DNA from 4 places in the Cronobacter sakazakii genome. Region 2 is predicted to be linked to each of the others. Evidence: predicted binding sites of a transcription regulator. Region 2 holds the regulator's gene; each other region holds the start of a gene.
The links. Region 2 encodes PurR, which represses purine synthesis genes. Its sites were predicted from a motif close to CANGCAAACGTTTGCNTG; they were not measured.

Region 1 (4,076 bases), 410 kb from region 2:
CGGCCCGTCGCTCACGCGCCGGGTAAAACTTCACCCCGGTGTGCCGCTCGGTTTCGCCGATGGATTCCCGTATCTGCTTGCTAATGAAGCCTCGCTGCGCGATTTACAAAAACGCTGCCCGGCGGGTGTGGCGATGAATCAGTTCCGCCCGAATCTGGTTGTGACGGGCGTTGAGGCCTGGGCAGAGGACACCTGGAAAGTGATCCGCATTGGCGACGTGGTGTTTGATGTTGCTAAACCGTGCAGCCGCTGCGTATTTACCACCGTCAGCCCCGAGCGTGGACGCAAACACCCGAGCGGCGAGCCGCTGGCGACGCTGCAAAAATTCCGCACGGCGCTGGATAACGGCGATGTCGATTTCGGCCAGAACCTGATTGCCCGCAACAGCGGCGTGATCCGCGCAGGCGATCGCGTTGAAGTGCTTTCGACCGGGCCGGCGCGGCTCTATGGCGCAGGCGATGTGGAAGAGAGCGTGACGCCTGCGGCAAACGCAGCGGCGCAGGTGTCTGTCGAATGGGAAGGCAAAAGCTTTAACGGGAATAATCAGCAGGTGGTACTGGAGCAGCTTGAACAGCAGGGCATTCGGGTACCCTACTCCTGTCGCGCCGGGATTTGCGGCAGCTGTCGCGTGACGCTGCTGGAAGGAGAAGTTACGCCATTGAAGAAAAGCGCGCTCAGCGACGACGGCACGTTTTTAAGCTGTAGCTGCGTGCCGGCAGGCCCGATACGGCTCGCGCGTTAAACCGCCTGATCGAGGCTCAGATGCGGGGCGCTCGCCAGCGGTTTGAGCCTGTCGTTCATCACTTTAATCGCATCACCCAGTTGCATCGCGCGGCCAGCGAGCGTCAACGCAGGCTGCGCCAGCAGGCAGAGCGTCGCGTTATCACCAGGCTCGACCACCAGCAGGCAGACCGCTTCGCCGCTGTCGCTCAGCCATACGCAGGCGGCATCGCCACAGCACGGCGACCATTCGGTGTCGTCATGGGTTAAGAAATGCCAGCTTTTCGGCATCTGAGGTTTGAGAAAACGGATAGCGACAAGGGCGTTCAGCACCAGTTCGGCGCGCTGTTCAGCGGAGAGAGGAAGCTCACGGCATTTTTCATCGAAGGAGAACCAGAGTGCGGCGTCATCAACGCAGAATCCGGAAAGATCAAACGCGTCGGGCGTCAACATTTTGCGGGCAAAACGCGAGCGAAACAGCATGCCGTTGGCCAGATCGAGCATCATCCGGTCGTGCTCGTCATCATAATACCAGCGCCAGTTATCGTCCGGCTTTATACGCATCATTACCCCCCACTGCGATGAAACTTAAAATTATTTCCCTTTTTTGCCGCTTCGTTTATTCCCTCATTAATCTAAGACTATGACGTTTAAATTAGCAACAATCGCGGAATATAAAACAACCAGGGCTGAAAATAAAGCCCTGGCGGTCTTAAAGGGGGAAATGCTTAAAGGTGGGTCACAATTTCTTTAACGAGCGGCGGCCCTTTAAAAATAAAGCCGGAATAGATCTGAATAAGCGAAGCGCCAGCGGCTATTTTTTCCCGCGCGGCAATAACAGAATCAATACCACCGACGCCGATAATCGGCAGGCGTCCTTGCAGCTCCTGGCTTAACAGGCGAATGATTTCCGTATTTTTTAATTGCAGAGGACGGCCGCTTAATCCGCCCGTTTCGTCGCAATATTTCATGCCCTGAACCAGGCTGCGATCGAGTGTCGTATTGGTCGCAATGACCCCATCAATATTATGGCGCACCAGGCTATCGGCCACCTGGATCAATTCTTCCAGCGAAAGATCCGGTGCGATCTTAACCGCCACGGGTACATATTTATGGTGCTTTTGCGACAGCCGTTGCTGCTGATTTTTAATAGCGGCAAGGAGATCGTCGAGCGCGTCGCCATATTGCAGCGAGCGCAGGCCAGGCGTATTCGGTGACGAGATATTAATCGCGATATACCCGGCGTAGGGAAATACTTTTTCCATACAAATCAGGTAGTCATCTTTACCCTGTTCTACCGGCGTGTCTTTATTTTTACCAATATTAATGCCGAGCACGCCGTCAAAATGCGCTTTTTTGACGTTCTCTATCAGGTTATCCACACCGAGATTATTAAAGCCCATGCGGTTGATCAGCCCTTCCGCTTCGACCAGGCGGAACAGACGCGGCTTGTCGTTGCCCGGCTGCGGGCGCGGCGTCACGGTGCCGATTTCCACCGATCCAAAACCCAGCGCGCCGAGCGCGTCGATGCACTCGCCGTTTTTATCAAGGCCTGCGGCAAGCCCCAGCGGGTTTTTAAACGTCAGCCCCATGCAGGTCACCGGTTTAGACGGCACTTTCTGGCGCAGCAGCGCTTCAAGGGGCGTGCCGGTAATGCGGCGCATTTGCTGGAAGGTAAATTCGTGAGCGCGCTCGGGGTCGAGCTGGAAAAGGGCTTTTCGAACGAAGGGGTAGTACATGAACTCTCCTGGATTCCCGGTGTGCAAACCGGGGCGCTATTATCTGCGATCCGCTTCACAAAGGGAATTGACCTGCGGCAAAAAAGCCCCTGCGAAAGCAAACGTTTTCTTTTTAATCCTGTTTTATGCGTTTTTTGGCAAAGCATCACCACAATTTTTAGTTTCTCGGGGCCAGCCCCTCTGCCACTATCCTCTCATATTGTTATTAATGTTAATCAAAAACTTTATTTTGGTTATAAGGAGGTGGTATGCGGGTTATTACTCTGGCGGGAAGCCCACGCTTTCCTTCGCGCTCCAGCGCCCTGCTTTCTTATCTCGCGGGTGAACTCACCCGGCTCGATGTTGAGATTTGTCACTGGCATATCCAGAATTTTGCGCCAGAAGATTTACTCTACGCCCGCTTCGACAGCCCGGCGCTCCTGACGCTTATCGAGCAGCTTCAGCAGGCCGACGGCGTCATCATCGCTACGCCTATCTATAAGGCCTCGTTTTCCGGCGCGCTGAAAACGCTGCTTGATCTCCTGCCTGAACGGGCTCTTGAGAAAAAAGTGGTGTTGCCGGTCGCGACCGGGGGTTCGGCCGGCCATCTGCTGGCGCTGGATTACGCGCTTAAACCTGTGCTCAACGCCCTGAAAGCGCAGGAGATCCTGCATGGTGTCTTTGCCGATGACAGTCAGGTGCTGGATTACCACCATCAGCCGCGCTTTTCCGAACCGCTACAAACGCGTCTTGACGATGCCCTCGACACTTTCTGGCAGGCGCTGACTCGTCGCCATCTGGCAACCCCTGCGCCGCAGTTCACAAGGAGAACGTTACATGCTTAATCTTTTTCGCCGTCACGCCGCACCGCTACTGGTAGCCGGCCTCACGCTTTTTACCGCAGGCGTCAGCGCGGCTGAACCACAGCCAGAGGCGCTGCGTATCGGCTATCAGAAAGGCTCTGTGAGCATGGTGCTGGCGAAAAGCCATCATTTGCTTGAGCAGCGTTATCCGAACACCAAAATCACCTGGGTCGAATTCCCGGCGGGCCCGCAACTGCTTGAGGCGCTGAATGTCGGCAGTATCGATCTCGGTAGTACCGGCGACATTCCGCCCATTTTCGCCCAGGCGGCGGGAGCCGATCTGGTTTACATCGGCAGCGAGCCACCGAAACCGAAAGCCGAAGTGCTGCTGGTGGCGGAAAACAGCCCCATTAAGAGTGTCACCGACCTGAAAGGCCATAAGGTCGCGTTCCAGAAGGGCTCCAGCTCGCACAATCTGCTGCTGCGCGCGCTGCAAAAAGCCGGGCTGAAATTTACCGATATTCAGCCGGTATACCTCACACCCGCCGATGCTCGCGCTGCCTTTACGCAGGGTAACGTCGATGCCTGGGCCATCTGGGATCCTTACTACTCCGCCGCACTTATTCAGGGCGGCGTGCGTGTGCTGACCGACGGCACCGATCTTGATCTGACAGGATCGTTCTACCTCGCCTCGCGCCCTTATGCTGAAAAATATGGTCAGTTCCTGACGAACGTGCTGGAGAGCTTTAGCGAAGCGGATGCCCTGACGCGCAGCCAGCGCAAAGAGAGCGTGAAACTGTTCGCGCAAAGCATCGGGCTGCCGGAGCCGGTCATT
Region 2 (4,076 bases):
CTTCCGTCAGTAAAACCGCTTCCCGCAGCCCTTCCACCACTTCTGGCAAACAGGCCAGCAACCGCCTGAGCGCGCAGACCTGTGCCAAAACACGAAAAAATCGCAAAACCAAATGCGTGAACGGGCCGCTCACGATTGCCGACGCACACAAAGCGCGCGTGAAGAAAGCCCAGACCACCGCCATGAACAAGCTGATGAACCAGATAGGCAAGCCGTACCACTGGGGCGGCACGTCGCCGCGTACCGGTTTCGACTGCAGCGGCCTCGTCTGGTATGCCTATAAAGATCTGGTGAAATTCCGCATTCCGCGCACCGCCAACGAAATGTATCACCTGCGCGACGCCGCGCCGGTTAACCGTGGCGAGCTGGAAAGCGGCGACCTGGTGTTCTTCCGCACTCAGGGCCGTGGCACCGCCGATCACGTCGGCGTCTATGTCGGCAACGGCAAATTTATTCAGTCACCGCGCAGCGGCCAGGAAATCCAGATAACCTCGCTGAGCGAAGATTACTGGCAGCGTCACTATGTCGGCGCGCGCCGGGTGATGACGCCGCGCACTATTCGTTAATCGATTTATCCTCACAAAAAAACGGAGAAGGTCACCCTTCTCCGTTTTCTTTTATATGGCAGCATGGATTATTCAGCGCTGCACGCCATTTGCGCTTCGCGACGGCTGGAGATCAGCACCAGCAGCAGGCCGAGTGCGGCAATCAGCGCGCCCATCACTGGCACTACGCTATAGCCGAAGCCCGCATGGATAACGGCCCCGCCCGCCGCCGCGCCAAGCGCGTTACCGAGATTAAACGCCCCGATATTCACCGATGACGACAGGCCCGGCGCTTCGCTGGCGACACGCATCACGCGCATCTGCAGAGGCGGCACTACCGCGAAAGTCGCAGCCCCCCATACCACCATGCTCACCGCCGCGCCGATTTCCGTTTTCGCAAGCCACGGAATAGCCGCCATAATGACGATAAGCAGCATCAGGAAGCCTTTCAGCGTGCCGCTCACCGAGCGGTCCGCCAGGCGGCCGCCCAGATAGTTGCCGATGGAAAACCCGACGCCAATCAGCACCAGCATGGCGGTGACGAACGCCGCGCTGGCGTCAGTGATGTGGTGCAACACAGGCGCGATATAGGTATAGAGCGTAAACATCGCGCCCGCGCCGAGCACCGTCGTCAGCAGCGCGCTCACCACCTGCGGGCGCATCAACACGGCCAGTTCGCTTTTCACATCCGGGCGCTCGCCGCTGCCGCCTTTTGGCAGGGAAAACCAGAGGCTCGCCATCGCCACCAGGCCAAGACCGGCCGTCGCCAGAAACGACATTCGCCAGCCGATGGTTTCACCAAGCCAGGTGGCCGCCGGCACGCCGCCGATATTGGCGATGGTCAGGCCCATAAACATCGTCGCGACGGCGCTCGCCTGTTTATGCTTTGGCACCACGCTTGCCGCCACCACCGAGCCGAGCCCGAAGAACGCGCCGTGGTTAAGGCTGGTGAGGATACGCGAGGCCATCAGCGTCATATAATCCGGTGCCAGTGCTGACAGCACGTTACCGAGCGTAAAAATCGCCATCAGAAAAATCAACGCGCTACGCCGTGCGCGGTGCGACAGTAAAAGCGTCATCAGCGGTGCGCCTACCATCACGCCGACCGCGTAGGCGCTAATCAGCATACCGGCGGCCGGAATGGAGACGTTGACGCCGTTCGCTATTACCGGCAACAACCCCATCGGGGAAAACTCGGTCGTGCCAATGCCAAAAGCACCGATAGCCAGTGCCAGTAACGGAAAATTGACTTTCATTCATTGCTCCAGAAATTGTACAACAGCGCCGGGAACGCCCGACGTTACAGCAGGATGCAGAAAAGGATGACACTCGCAATCAGAAAAGATAAGGGACAAAAACAGCAAAATATTATTGCGCAGCTGTTAAGAACACGCGCTCATTGTTATTAGCGAATCTAAAGGGAATAACGGGAAAAAGAAAGAAAACAGCGGGGAATCGGCGCTTAAACGCAAGAAAAGTTTAAGAAAGCGGGAGAACAGGTGCGCTCCCGCCTGTCGCTTAATGCAGAATGGCGGTAAATGCGCCCGCCACAATCAGGCCCAGTACAACCAGCGTCGTGACCAGCGAAAATTTCAGATCGGTACTCATGGTATTCTCCTTAAAGACCCCATAAAAATCAGGTAGTGCGCATTTTTGCATAAACGGGCCGAAAAATCCTGCGACATTTAACCAGATATGCGTTTTCCCTCTTCCCCTTTCGATAAAGATAAGCCAAAATTCGTCGCTACTTTATTCGGTACCGGCCATCGACCCCTCCTCACGAAAAATGTCGCGTTTCCCGGCATGCCGCACTCTCCTCGCGGCAGTCAGGGGTGTGTACAGGCAAACGATTAACCCGTGATTTTACACGGCTCAGCCAGGGGTCTGGAGTGATTATTAATGGCAACAATTAAAGACGTCGCGAAGCGAGCCAACGTTTCCACAACAACAGTCTCACATGTGATTAACAAAACCCGTTTTGTGGCGGAAGAGACGCGCAATGCGGTTTGGGCGGCTATCAAAGAATTACACTATTCGCCAAGCGCCGTGGCGCGCAGCCTGAAGGTGAATCACACCAAATCTATCGGGCTGCTGGCGACCAGTAGCGAAGCGCCCTATTTCGCCGAAATCATTGAAGCCGTTGAAAACAGCTGCTTCGCCAAAGGCTATACGCTGATTTTGGGCAACGCGCATAACAACCTGGAAAAGCAGCGCGCGTATCTGTCGATGATGGCGCAAAAGCGCGTCGACGGCCTGCTGGTGATGTGTTCGGAATACCCGCAGCCGCTGCTTTCCACGCTTGAAGAGTACCGTCATATCCCGATGGTGGTGATGGACTGGGGTGAAGCGAAAGCCGATTTTACGGACTCGGTTATAGATAACGCGTTCCAGGGCGGTTATCTCGCCGGGCGTTATCTGATTGAGCGCGGCCATCGTGATATTGGCGTGATTCCGGGGCAGCTTGAGCGTAACACCGGCGTCGGGCGTTTCTCAGGCTTTATGAAAGCGCTGGAAGAAGCGGTCATTAAAGTGCCGGAAAACTGGATCGTGCAGGGCGATTTCGAGCCGGAATCCGGTTACCGCGCGATGCAGCAGATCCTCTCGCAGCCGCAGCGCCCGACTGCCGTGTTCTGCGGCGGCGATATTATGGCGATGGGCGCTATCTGCGCCGCCGATGAGATGGGCCTGCGCGTACCGCAGGATATTTCGATCATCGGCTACGACAACGTACGCAACGCGCGTTTCTTTAGCCCGGCACTGACGACTATCCATCAGCCAAAAGAAACGCTCGGCCAGACCGCGTTCAATATGCTGCTCGACCGCATCGTGAATAAGCGCGAAGAGTCGCAGACGATTGAGGTGCATCCGCGCCTGATCGAACGCCGCTCGGTGGCGGACGGCCCGTTCCGCGACTATCGCCGTTAATCCTTCCGGGAGCCGTATCACTGCGGCTCCCGCAGCCACTCCTTGTTCAGCGTTTCACTGTCCCCCAGATAATCGAGCAGCCAGCGCAGCGCGGGCGAGGCGTCGCTTTGCCGCCACGTCAGACAGCAGGCGGCGTCCGGGAACGGGTTTTCCAGCGTCAACGCGCGCCACTCCCCGCTATCGAGCCATGGCTTCGCGAAATGTGTCGGCACCATGCCGATACAGAGCCCTTCGCTCAGCGCATCGGCGGCGCAGTGCCAGTCCGGCACTACCACGCGCCGCTGGTTATCCAGAAGCCAGGTAATGCGCTTGGGCAGCGATCGCGATGTATCTTCCAGCACCAGCGACGGGTAATCGCGCAGCCTGTCGTCGCTGAGCGCGCCCGCGTGCTGTGCCAGCGGATGATGGTGCGCCACTACGCAACGCCAGCTCAGCATGCCCATATCACGAAACGCGAAGCGCCCACCGACCGGTATCGCCTGTGTGGCACCAATCGCAAGCTCCACGCGCCCGTCCGCCAGCGCGTCCCAGACGCCGTTAAAGACTTCCTGCGACACCTGCAACTCCACATCAGAGAAGTGCCGGTAGAAATCGAGCACCAGCCGC
Region 3 (4,076 bases), 1.4 Mb from region 2:
TAATAGGGGCGCTGGCTTAACAGCGGCAGCCGCTGTTTTACATCCGACCAGCTATCCGGGTTGCCTTTCTGTTTTGCTGTCAGCGCGCGGGCGTCCAGCATATGCGCGTAGCCCATGTTATACGCCGCCAGCGCAAACCAGATCCGCTCCTCTTCCGGTACGCTTTCCGGCACTTTGCTCATCATATCTTTCAGATAGCGCGCGCCGCCGCTGATGCTCTGCTCGGCATCAAGACGGTCAGTCAGGCCCAGGCTTTGCGCCGTATTGCGCGTCAGCATCATCAGACCGCGTACGCCGGTGGGCGAGGTGGCCTGGCTGTCCCAGTGGGATTCCTGATACGAGATGGCCGCCAGCAGTCGCCAGTCGATATCCGTCGCGTATTTCTCAAAGAGCGGCTGCAGCTCCGGCAGCACGCTGTCCACGGCGCGCAGGAAACTGCGGGTATCCACGTAATCGAAATCATTGCCGTGGCCCAGATACTTCTCTTCCAGGCGCGCCAGCGTACCGTCTTCGTTAATCTGATTGAAGAAATCGAGCAGCGCGGCTGAGAGCGAGTTATCGCTGCTGCGGCGGCTGAACCATGTCACCGGCTGCTCATCGCTGAGATCGAGCGCGACCGCAAGCTGCGGATGAACGCGCTGGAACAGGCCGATGGCGACCGAATCGGCGATGGTGTAATCCAGCGTGCCCTGAGCCACCTGCAGCATCAGCTCGTTGCTGCTGAGTTTCGGGTCGACGCGCCAGGTTAAACCCGGGTATTTGCTTGCTTTGAGTTGTTCCAGCTCGCTTTGCGCCACGTGGCCCGGCGCAATGGTCAGTTGCCCCTCTTTAATACTGGCGAGGCTTCGCGGACGCAGGCTGCCGACGCGGTAAACCATCTGCTGCGAGACGGAATAATAGATAGGGCCAGCCTGATAGTGTTGGCTGCGCGCTTCGTTATAGACCAGGCCTGCGGCGAGAAGATCGGCGTCGTTATTGTCGAGATCGTCAAAGAGCTGACTGATGTTCTGGCGCACGGTGATTTTAAGCTTCACGCCCAGATAGTCGGCGAAGGCCTGGCTTAGCTCGTAATCAAGCCCGGACATGGTGTCACCGGCGCGGTACATAGTCAGCGGCGTGGCGATGGTACTGACGCGCAAAACCCCCCGCGCCTGAATCGCGGCGATACGGTTATCGGCTTTGCCGGACCAGGGAATGGCCGGCCACAAGGCCACTGCCAGCAGCAGGGTAACGACGCCGATGAGCAGATAATTAAGCTTTAATTTTTTCAATTAGTTAATTCTCTGCGTTGCCTCGGGGCTCAGCGAACAATCGTTAGTAAACCGTTTCGTTTGAATGGCATGGAGCGGCATTTTGCGTAACAAAGCGCCACTTGGCAACTAATTAGAGGAATCGGCCACACCAAACGTTAACGCGACGGCGGGATTTTATTTCTACGCAAACGGTTTCGTCAGCGCGCCGGATTCTCTATAATGACGCCCGTTTTCCCCCTTGCGCCCACTGAGGTGCCCTCCGGCGCTTCGAAGACGAGAGACTAGATGATGGAAATTCTGCGTGGTTCGCCCGCTCTGTCGGCATTTCGTATTAACAAACTGCTGGCTCGTTTCAAAGACGCTCACCTCCCGGTGAAAACCCTTTATGCCGAGTATGTCCATTTTGCTGACCTCGCCGCACCGCTGAATGCCGAAGAGCACGCGCGCCTTGAGCGCCTGCTGAAATATGGGCCGAGCCTTACTGGCCACGCGCCGTCGGGCCGTCTGCTGCTGGTAACGCCGCGCCCTGGCACTATCTCTCCCTGGTCCTCTAAAGCGACAGACATCGCCCATAACTGCGGGCTCGCCCAGGTCAAACGCCTGGAGCGCGGCGTGGCGTATTACCTCGATGTGGATCCCACCGCGGGCGACGACGCCTGGCGCCAGATTGCGGCAGAGCTGCATGACCGCATGATGGAGAGCGTGTTCGGCGCGCTGGAAGACGCCGCGCAGCTGTTCGCGCACCACGACCCCGCGCCGGTACAGAGCGTGGATCTGCTGGGGCAGGGCCGTCAGGCGCTGGCAGACGCCAACGTGCGTCTGGGGCTGGCGCTGGCAGAAGATGAAATCGACTACCTGCATGACGCATTCACCCGCCTGGGGCGCAACCCGAACGACATCGAACTCTACATGTTCGCGCAGGCCAACTCTGAGCACTGCCGTCACAAAATTTTTAACGCCGACTGGGTTATCGACGGCGAAAAACAGCCGAAGTCGCTGTTTAAAATGATTAAAAACACTTTCGAGAAGACCCCGAATTTCGTGCTCTCCGCGTATAAAGATAACGCGGCGGTTATGGAAGGCTCTTCCGTGGGCCGTTTCTACGCCGATCATGAAGCGGGCCGCTACGCGTTCCATCAGGAACCGGCGCACATTCTGATGAAAGTGGAAACGCACAACCATCCGACCGCCATTTCCCCGTGGCCGGGTGCCGCGACAGGCTCCGGCGGCGAAATTCGTGACGAAGGCGCGACGGGCCGCGGTGCGAAGCCGAAAGCGGGCCTGGTGGGTTTTTCTGTTTCGAACCTGCGCATTCCGGGCTTTGAGCAGCCGTGGGAAGAAGATTTCGGCAAGCCGGATCGTATCGTTACCGCGCTCGATATCATGACCGAAGGCCCGCTTGGCGGCGCGGCGTTCAACAACGAATTTGGTCGTCCGGCGCTGAACGGCTATTTCCGTACCTATGAAGAGAAAGTGGCCAGCCACAACGGCGAAGAGCTGCGCGGCTACCATAAGCCGATCATGCTGGCAGGCGGCATCGGCAACATTCGCGCCGACCATGTGCAGAAAGGCGAAATTCCGCCCGGCGCGAAGCTGATTGTGCTCGGCGGCCCGGCGATGAATATCGGTCTTGGCGGCGGCGCGGCGTCCTCCATGGCGTCTGGCCAGTCAGACGCCGATCTCGATTTCGCCTCGGTACAGCGCGACAACCCGGAAATGGAGCGCCGCTGCCAGGAAGTGATCGACCGCTGCTGGCAGCTTGGCGAGGCCAACCCGATCCTCTTTATTCATGATGTTGGCGCGGGCGGCCTTTCCAACGCCATGCCGGAGCTGGTGAGCGACGGCGGGCGCGGCGGGCGTTTTGAACTGCGCGATATTTTAAGCGACGAGCCGGGCATGAGCCCGCTGGAAGTCTGGTGTAACGAATCCCAGGAGCGTTACGTGCTGGCCGTGGCGCCCGAACAGCTGGCGCTGTTTGATGAGCTGTGCCGCCGCGAGCGCGCGCCGTACGCCGTGATTGGCGAGGCGACCGAAGCGCAGCACCTGACGCTTACCGACAGCCACTTCGACAACCAGCCGGTGGATATGCCGCTTGACGTTCTGCTCGGCAAAACCCCGAAAATGACCCGCGACGTTACGCGTTTACAGGCCGAGGGCCAGCCGTTTGACCGTACGGGCATTACGCTTGCCGATGCGGTGAAGCGTGTGCTGCATCTGCCGACAGTCGCGGAGAAAACCTTCCTGGTGACCATTGGCGACCGCACCGTGACCGGCATGGTAGCGCGCGATCAGATGGTCGGCCCGTGGCAGGTGCCGGTGGCGAACTGTGCAGTCACGACCGCAAGCCTCGACAGCTACTACGGCGAAGCGATGGCGATGGGCGAGCGCGCGCCGGTGGCGCTGCTGGACTTCGCCGCTTCCGCCCGTCTGGCGGTAGGTGAAGCGCTCACTAACATTGCGGCGACCCAAATCGGCGATATCAAACGCCTGAAACTTTCCGCCAACTGGATGGCGGCGGCGGGGCACCCTGGCGAAGACGCCGGTCTCTATGCTGCCGTCAAAGCGGTGGGCGAGGAGCTCTGCCCGCAGCTCGGCCTGACCATTCCGGTCGGTAAAGATTCGATGTCGATGAAAACCCGCTGGCAGCAGGATGGCGAACAGCGCGAGATGACCTCGCCGCTGTCGCTGGTGATCTCCGCTTTCGCCCGCGTGGAAGATGTGCGTCGCACCGTGACGCCGGAACTCACTACCGAAGATAACGCGCTGCTGTTAATCGATCTCGGCAACGGCCAGAACGCGCTGGGCGCGACGGCGCTGGCGCAG
Region 4 (4,076 bases), 1.3 Mb from region 2:
CGATTAATCAGCGTTGGGGTGACGTGCTGGCGCAGATAGTGTTTGAAGTAGTGACGCAGCCACACCTGCTGGTTTTCAGAAAGCTGGCGTTCGTTAATCAGAAAGATTTGGTTGCGCGCCATCTCCAGCAGCAGATCGTTATACAGGCCGTCGAACTCCTGATCTGCCTTCAGCACCCGCGACTGGATCTTGCCCAGCAGGTGGCGCGAATGAGAGTTAGAACCCTGCTCTTCGCTGATGATAATGCGCCGCTTAAGCTCGGCAAACCGGACCTTATAAAACTCATCAAGGTTGTTAGAGTAGATGCCCAGAAAGCGCATGCGCTCAATCAGCGGGTTAGATTTATCCGCCGCTTCCTGCAATACGCGTTCGTTGAACGATAACCAGCTCAGTTCTTTTTCGATATAAAGCTTTTCCTGACCCATTACTACTCACACTCCGGTTGATTAACTCGGGACGTGGCAAATCCGTCTCGGGGTTATTATGGCGAGCTTTGTCATGCTCTGTCCAACTGTGCCAGAAAAGTATGACAGTTATCCGCAGGCTTACGAGAAAGCGGCAAAAAAGCCTGTGAAACCGTGATGTTGGCGGACAAGTTTTCCGTGTCGATGACGGAATTAACGCCAGACGAGAGAAAAAATAAAGGGCCTCGTGGCCCTTTAATCACTCGTCAGAAGCGTAACCCTGCGGCGGGAGCGGATGCCCGTCCAGCCAGGCGCGGCCCTCGCGCATCGCGAGGCGGCCCTCGACAAACCAGCTCACCACCAGCGGGTAGATGGCGTGCTCTTGCGCCTGAACGCGCGCGGTGACGTCTTCTTCGCTGTCGCCGGGAAAGACCGGGACGCGGGCTTGTAAAATCACCGGGCCGCCGTCCAGCTCGTCCGTGACAAAATGCACCGACGTGCCGTGCTCGTCATCGCCGTTGGCGAGCGCCTGGCGGTGCGTATGCAGCCCCGGATATTTCGGCAGCAGGGAAGGGTGAATATTCAGCAGCCGTCCTTCATAGTGCGCCACAAAGGCCGGGCTCAGAATGCGCATATAGCCCGCCAGCACCACCAGATCCGGCGCGTAGGCGTCTATCTCCTGCATCAGCTCACGGTCAAACGCCTCGCGGCTGGCAAAATCAGATGCGCTTAACGCATGGGCGGGAATGGCGGCCTCGCGCGCGCGTTCAAGGCCGAATGCGTCGGCCTTGTTGCTGAAGACGGCGCTAATCAGGCCGTTGATTTTCTTCTGCGCGCAGGCGTCGATAATCGCCTGTAAATTACTGCCGCTGCCGGAAATCAGCACTACGATGCGCTTCATTACGCAATAACCACGCGTTCCTGGGCATCGGAGGCTTTAATCGCGCCGATTTTCCATGCGGTTTCGCCAAGGCTATTGAGCAGCGCTACCGCGTTATCCGCTTCTGCGGCTGGCAGGGCGATGACCATGCCAACGCCGCAGTTAAAGGTGCGGTACATTTCATGACGGCTGACGTTGCCCGCCTGCTGTAGCCAGTTGAAGACCGCCGGCCACTGCCAGGAGGCTTCATCAATCACGGCCTGGGTGTTGTCCGGCAGCACGCGCGGAATGTTTTCCCAGAAGCCGCCGCCGGTCAGGTGGGCGATGGCATGGACTTCAAGCTTCTCAATCAGCTCCAGCACCGGTTTTACATAGATGCGGGTAGGGGCCAGCAGGTGATCGGCGAGCGGTTTGCCGTCAAGCTCGGTGGTTTGCGGGTCCGCGCCGCTCACTTCAAGAATTTTACGCACCAGCGAGTAGCCGTTGGAGTGCGGACCGCTGGAAGCTAGCGCGACCAGTACGTCGCCATCGGCGACTTTCGAGCCGTCGATAATCTCTGATTTTTCCACTACGCCGACGCAGAAACCGGCCACGTCGTAATCGTCGCCGTGATACATGCCCGGCATTTCCGCCGTTTCGCCGCCCACCAGCGCGCAGCCGGATTGCAGGCAGCCTTCGGCGATGCCGTTAATCACGCTTGCCGCGGTATCCACATCCAGCTTGCCGGTCGCGTAGTAATCGAGGAAGAACAGCGGCTCAGCGCCCTGTACCACCAGATCGTTGACGCACATCGCCACCAGATCGATGCCAATCGTGTCGTGACGTTTCAGATCCATCGCCAGACGCAGCTTGGTGCCGACGCCGTCCGTCCCGGAGACCAGCACCGGCTCGCGGTATTTCTGCGGCAGCGCGCAGAGGGCGCCGAAGCCGCCCAGGCCACCCATCACTTCCGGGCGACGGGTTTTTTTCACGACGCCTTTGATTCGGTCGACCAGAGCGTTACCAGCATCAATATCAACACCGGCATCTTTATAGCTGAGAGAGGTTTTGTCGGTCACTGCTAAAGTCCCCACGCGGTTGCGGTTGGTGGTAGTAGAGAAAACGCGGCAATTCTAACAGTCCAGGCAAACGTTTGCGAGCCCTTGTTGCGTTGAATAAAACACACTAATAAGATGACTGACTTCTGTTCGGTTGATCCCGATCAAGCCCATTACGTATGGCGCGGCCCGCAAAAAGCGGTATAATCCGGCGATTTTTTTTGTGGCTGCCATCTTGCTGGGGAGAAAGAGAATGAAGATCGTTGAAGTGAAACACCCGCTGGTTAAACACAAGCTGGGCCTGATGCGCGAGCATGACATCAGCACCAAGCGTTTTCGTGAACTCGCCTCTGAAGTGGGCAGCCTGCTGACCTATGAAGCCACAGCCGATCTGCTGACGGAAAAAGTGACCATTGAAGGCTGGAACGGCCCGGTGGAAATCGAGCAGATCAAAGGCAAGAAAATTACCGTAGTGCCTATTCTGCGCGCCGGTCTTGGCATGATGGAAGGGGTGCTGGAGAACGTACCGAGCGCGCGTATCAGCGTGGTCGGCGTTTACCGTGATGAAGAAACCCTGGAGCCGGTGCCGTATTTCCAGAAGCTGGTTTCTAATATCGACGAGCGCATGGCGCTGGTTGTCGACCCGATGCTGGCGACAGGCGGTTCGATGATCGCCACTATCGACCTGCTGAAGAAAGCGGGCTGCACCAGCATCAAAGTGCTGGTTCTGGTTGCCGCGCCGGAAGGCATCAAGGCGCTGGAAAAAGCGCACCCGGATATCGAGCTTTATACCGCGTCCATCGACAAGGGGCTTAACGAGCACGGGTACATCATCCCGGGCCTCGGCGATGCGGGCGATAAAATATTTGGTACGAAATAAACATTAAGCCGACTTATTAGTCGGCTTTTTTTTGGTCCCACACTTAACACATCACACATCAACACTCTTGAGGAAAACGCTATGACGCGCCGTGCTATCGGGGTAAGTGAACGTCCGCCGCTCTTACAGACTATCCCGCTTAGTTTGCAGCACCTGTTCGCCATGTTTGGCGCAACCGTGCTGGTGCCCATCCTGTTTCATATTAACCCGGCCACCGTACTGCTGTTTAACGGCATCGGCACGCTGCTGTATCTCTTTATCTGTAAAGGCAAAATCCCGGCGTATCTGGGCTCAAGCTTTGCCTTTATCTCGCCCGTGTTGCTGTTGCTGCCGCTCGGCTATGAGATGGCGCTCGGCGGGTTTATCGTCTGCGGCGCGCTGTTTTGCATCGTGGCGCTGATTGTCAAAAAAGCGGGCACCGGCTGGCTCGACGTGATGTTCCCGCCTGCGGCGATGGGTGCCATCGTCGCGGTTATCGGCCTGGAGCTGGCGGGCGTTGCGGCCAATATGGCGGGCCTGCTGCCTGCAGAAGGCCAGACGGCGGATTCCACTACAATCACTATTTCGCTGGTAACGCTGGCGGTCACGGTGTTTGGCTCGGTGCTGTTCCGCGGTTTTCTCGCGATCATACCGATTCTCATCGGCGTGCTGGCGGGCTATGCGCTCTCCTTCGCGATGGGCGTTGTGGATACCACGCCGATCGCCAATGCTCACTGGTTTGCGCTGCCGACATTCTATACGCCGCGCTTTGAGTGGTTTGCCATCTTCACCATTCTGCCTGCGGCGCTGGTGGTCATAGCCGAGCATGTCGGGCATCTGGTGGTAACGGCGAACATCGTGAAAAAAGATCTGATCCGCGATCCGGGCCTGCACCG

Region 1: the regulator PurR is predicted to act here: its motif matches at 2,554-2,571, upstream of pyrD (quinone-dependent dihydroorotate dehydrogenase).
Region 3: the regulator PurR is predicted to act here: its motif matches at 1,435-1,452, upstream of purL (phosphoribosylformylglycinamidine synthase).
Region 4: the regulator PurR is predicted to act here: its motif matches at 2,406-2,423, upstream of purM (phosphoribosylformylglycinamidine cyclo-ligase).

What each region holds. Positions count from the first base shown of each region.
Region 1 is NZ_CP011047.1:3,813,819-3,817,894, forward strand. It holds gene CSK29544_RS18205 (YcbX family protein) at 1-742, shown strand, start outside; gene CSK29544_RS18210 (cell division protein ZapC) at 739-1,284, opposite strand; gene pyrD (quinone-dependent dihydroorotate dehydrogenase) at 1,449-2,459, opposite strand; gene ssuE (NADPH-dependent FMN reductase) at 2,708-3,283, shown strand; gene CSK29544_RS18225 (sulfonate ABC transporter substrate-binding protein) at 3,276-4,076, shown strand, end outside.
Region 2 is NZ_CP011047.1:3,405,011-3,409,086, forward strand. It holds gene CSK29544_RS16220 (C40 family peptidase) at 1-566, shown strand, start outside; gene CSK29544_RS16225 (MFS transporter) at 635-1,801, opposite strand; gene cydH (cytochrome bd-I oxidase subunit CydH) at 2,064-2,153, opposite strand; gene purR (HTH-type transcriptional repressor PurR) at 2,445-3,470, shown strand; gene punR (DNA-binding transcriptional activator PunR) at 3,488-4,076, opposite strand, start outside.
Region 3 is NZ_CP011047.1:2,016,883-2,020,958, forward strand. It holds gene mltF (membrane-bound lytic murein transglycosylase MltF) at 1-1,271, opposite strand, end outside; gene purL (phosphoribosylformylglycinamidine synthase) at 1,539-4,076, shown strand, end outside.
Region 4 is NZ_CP011047.1:2,086,190-2,090,265, forward strand. It holds gene ppk1 (polyphosphate kinase 1) at 1-425, opposite strand, end outside; gene purN (phosphoribosylglycinamide formyltransferase) at 664-1,305, opposite strand; gene purM (phosphoribosylformylglycinamidine cyclo-ligase) at 1,305-2,342, opposite strand; gene upp (uracil phosphoribosyltransferase) at 2,575-3,201, shown strand; gene uraA (uracil permease) at 3,283-4,076, shown strand, end outside.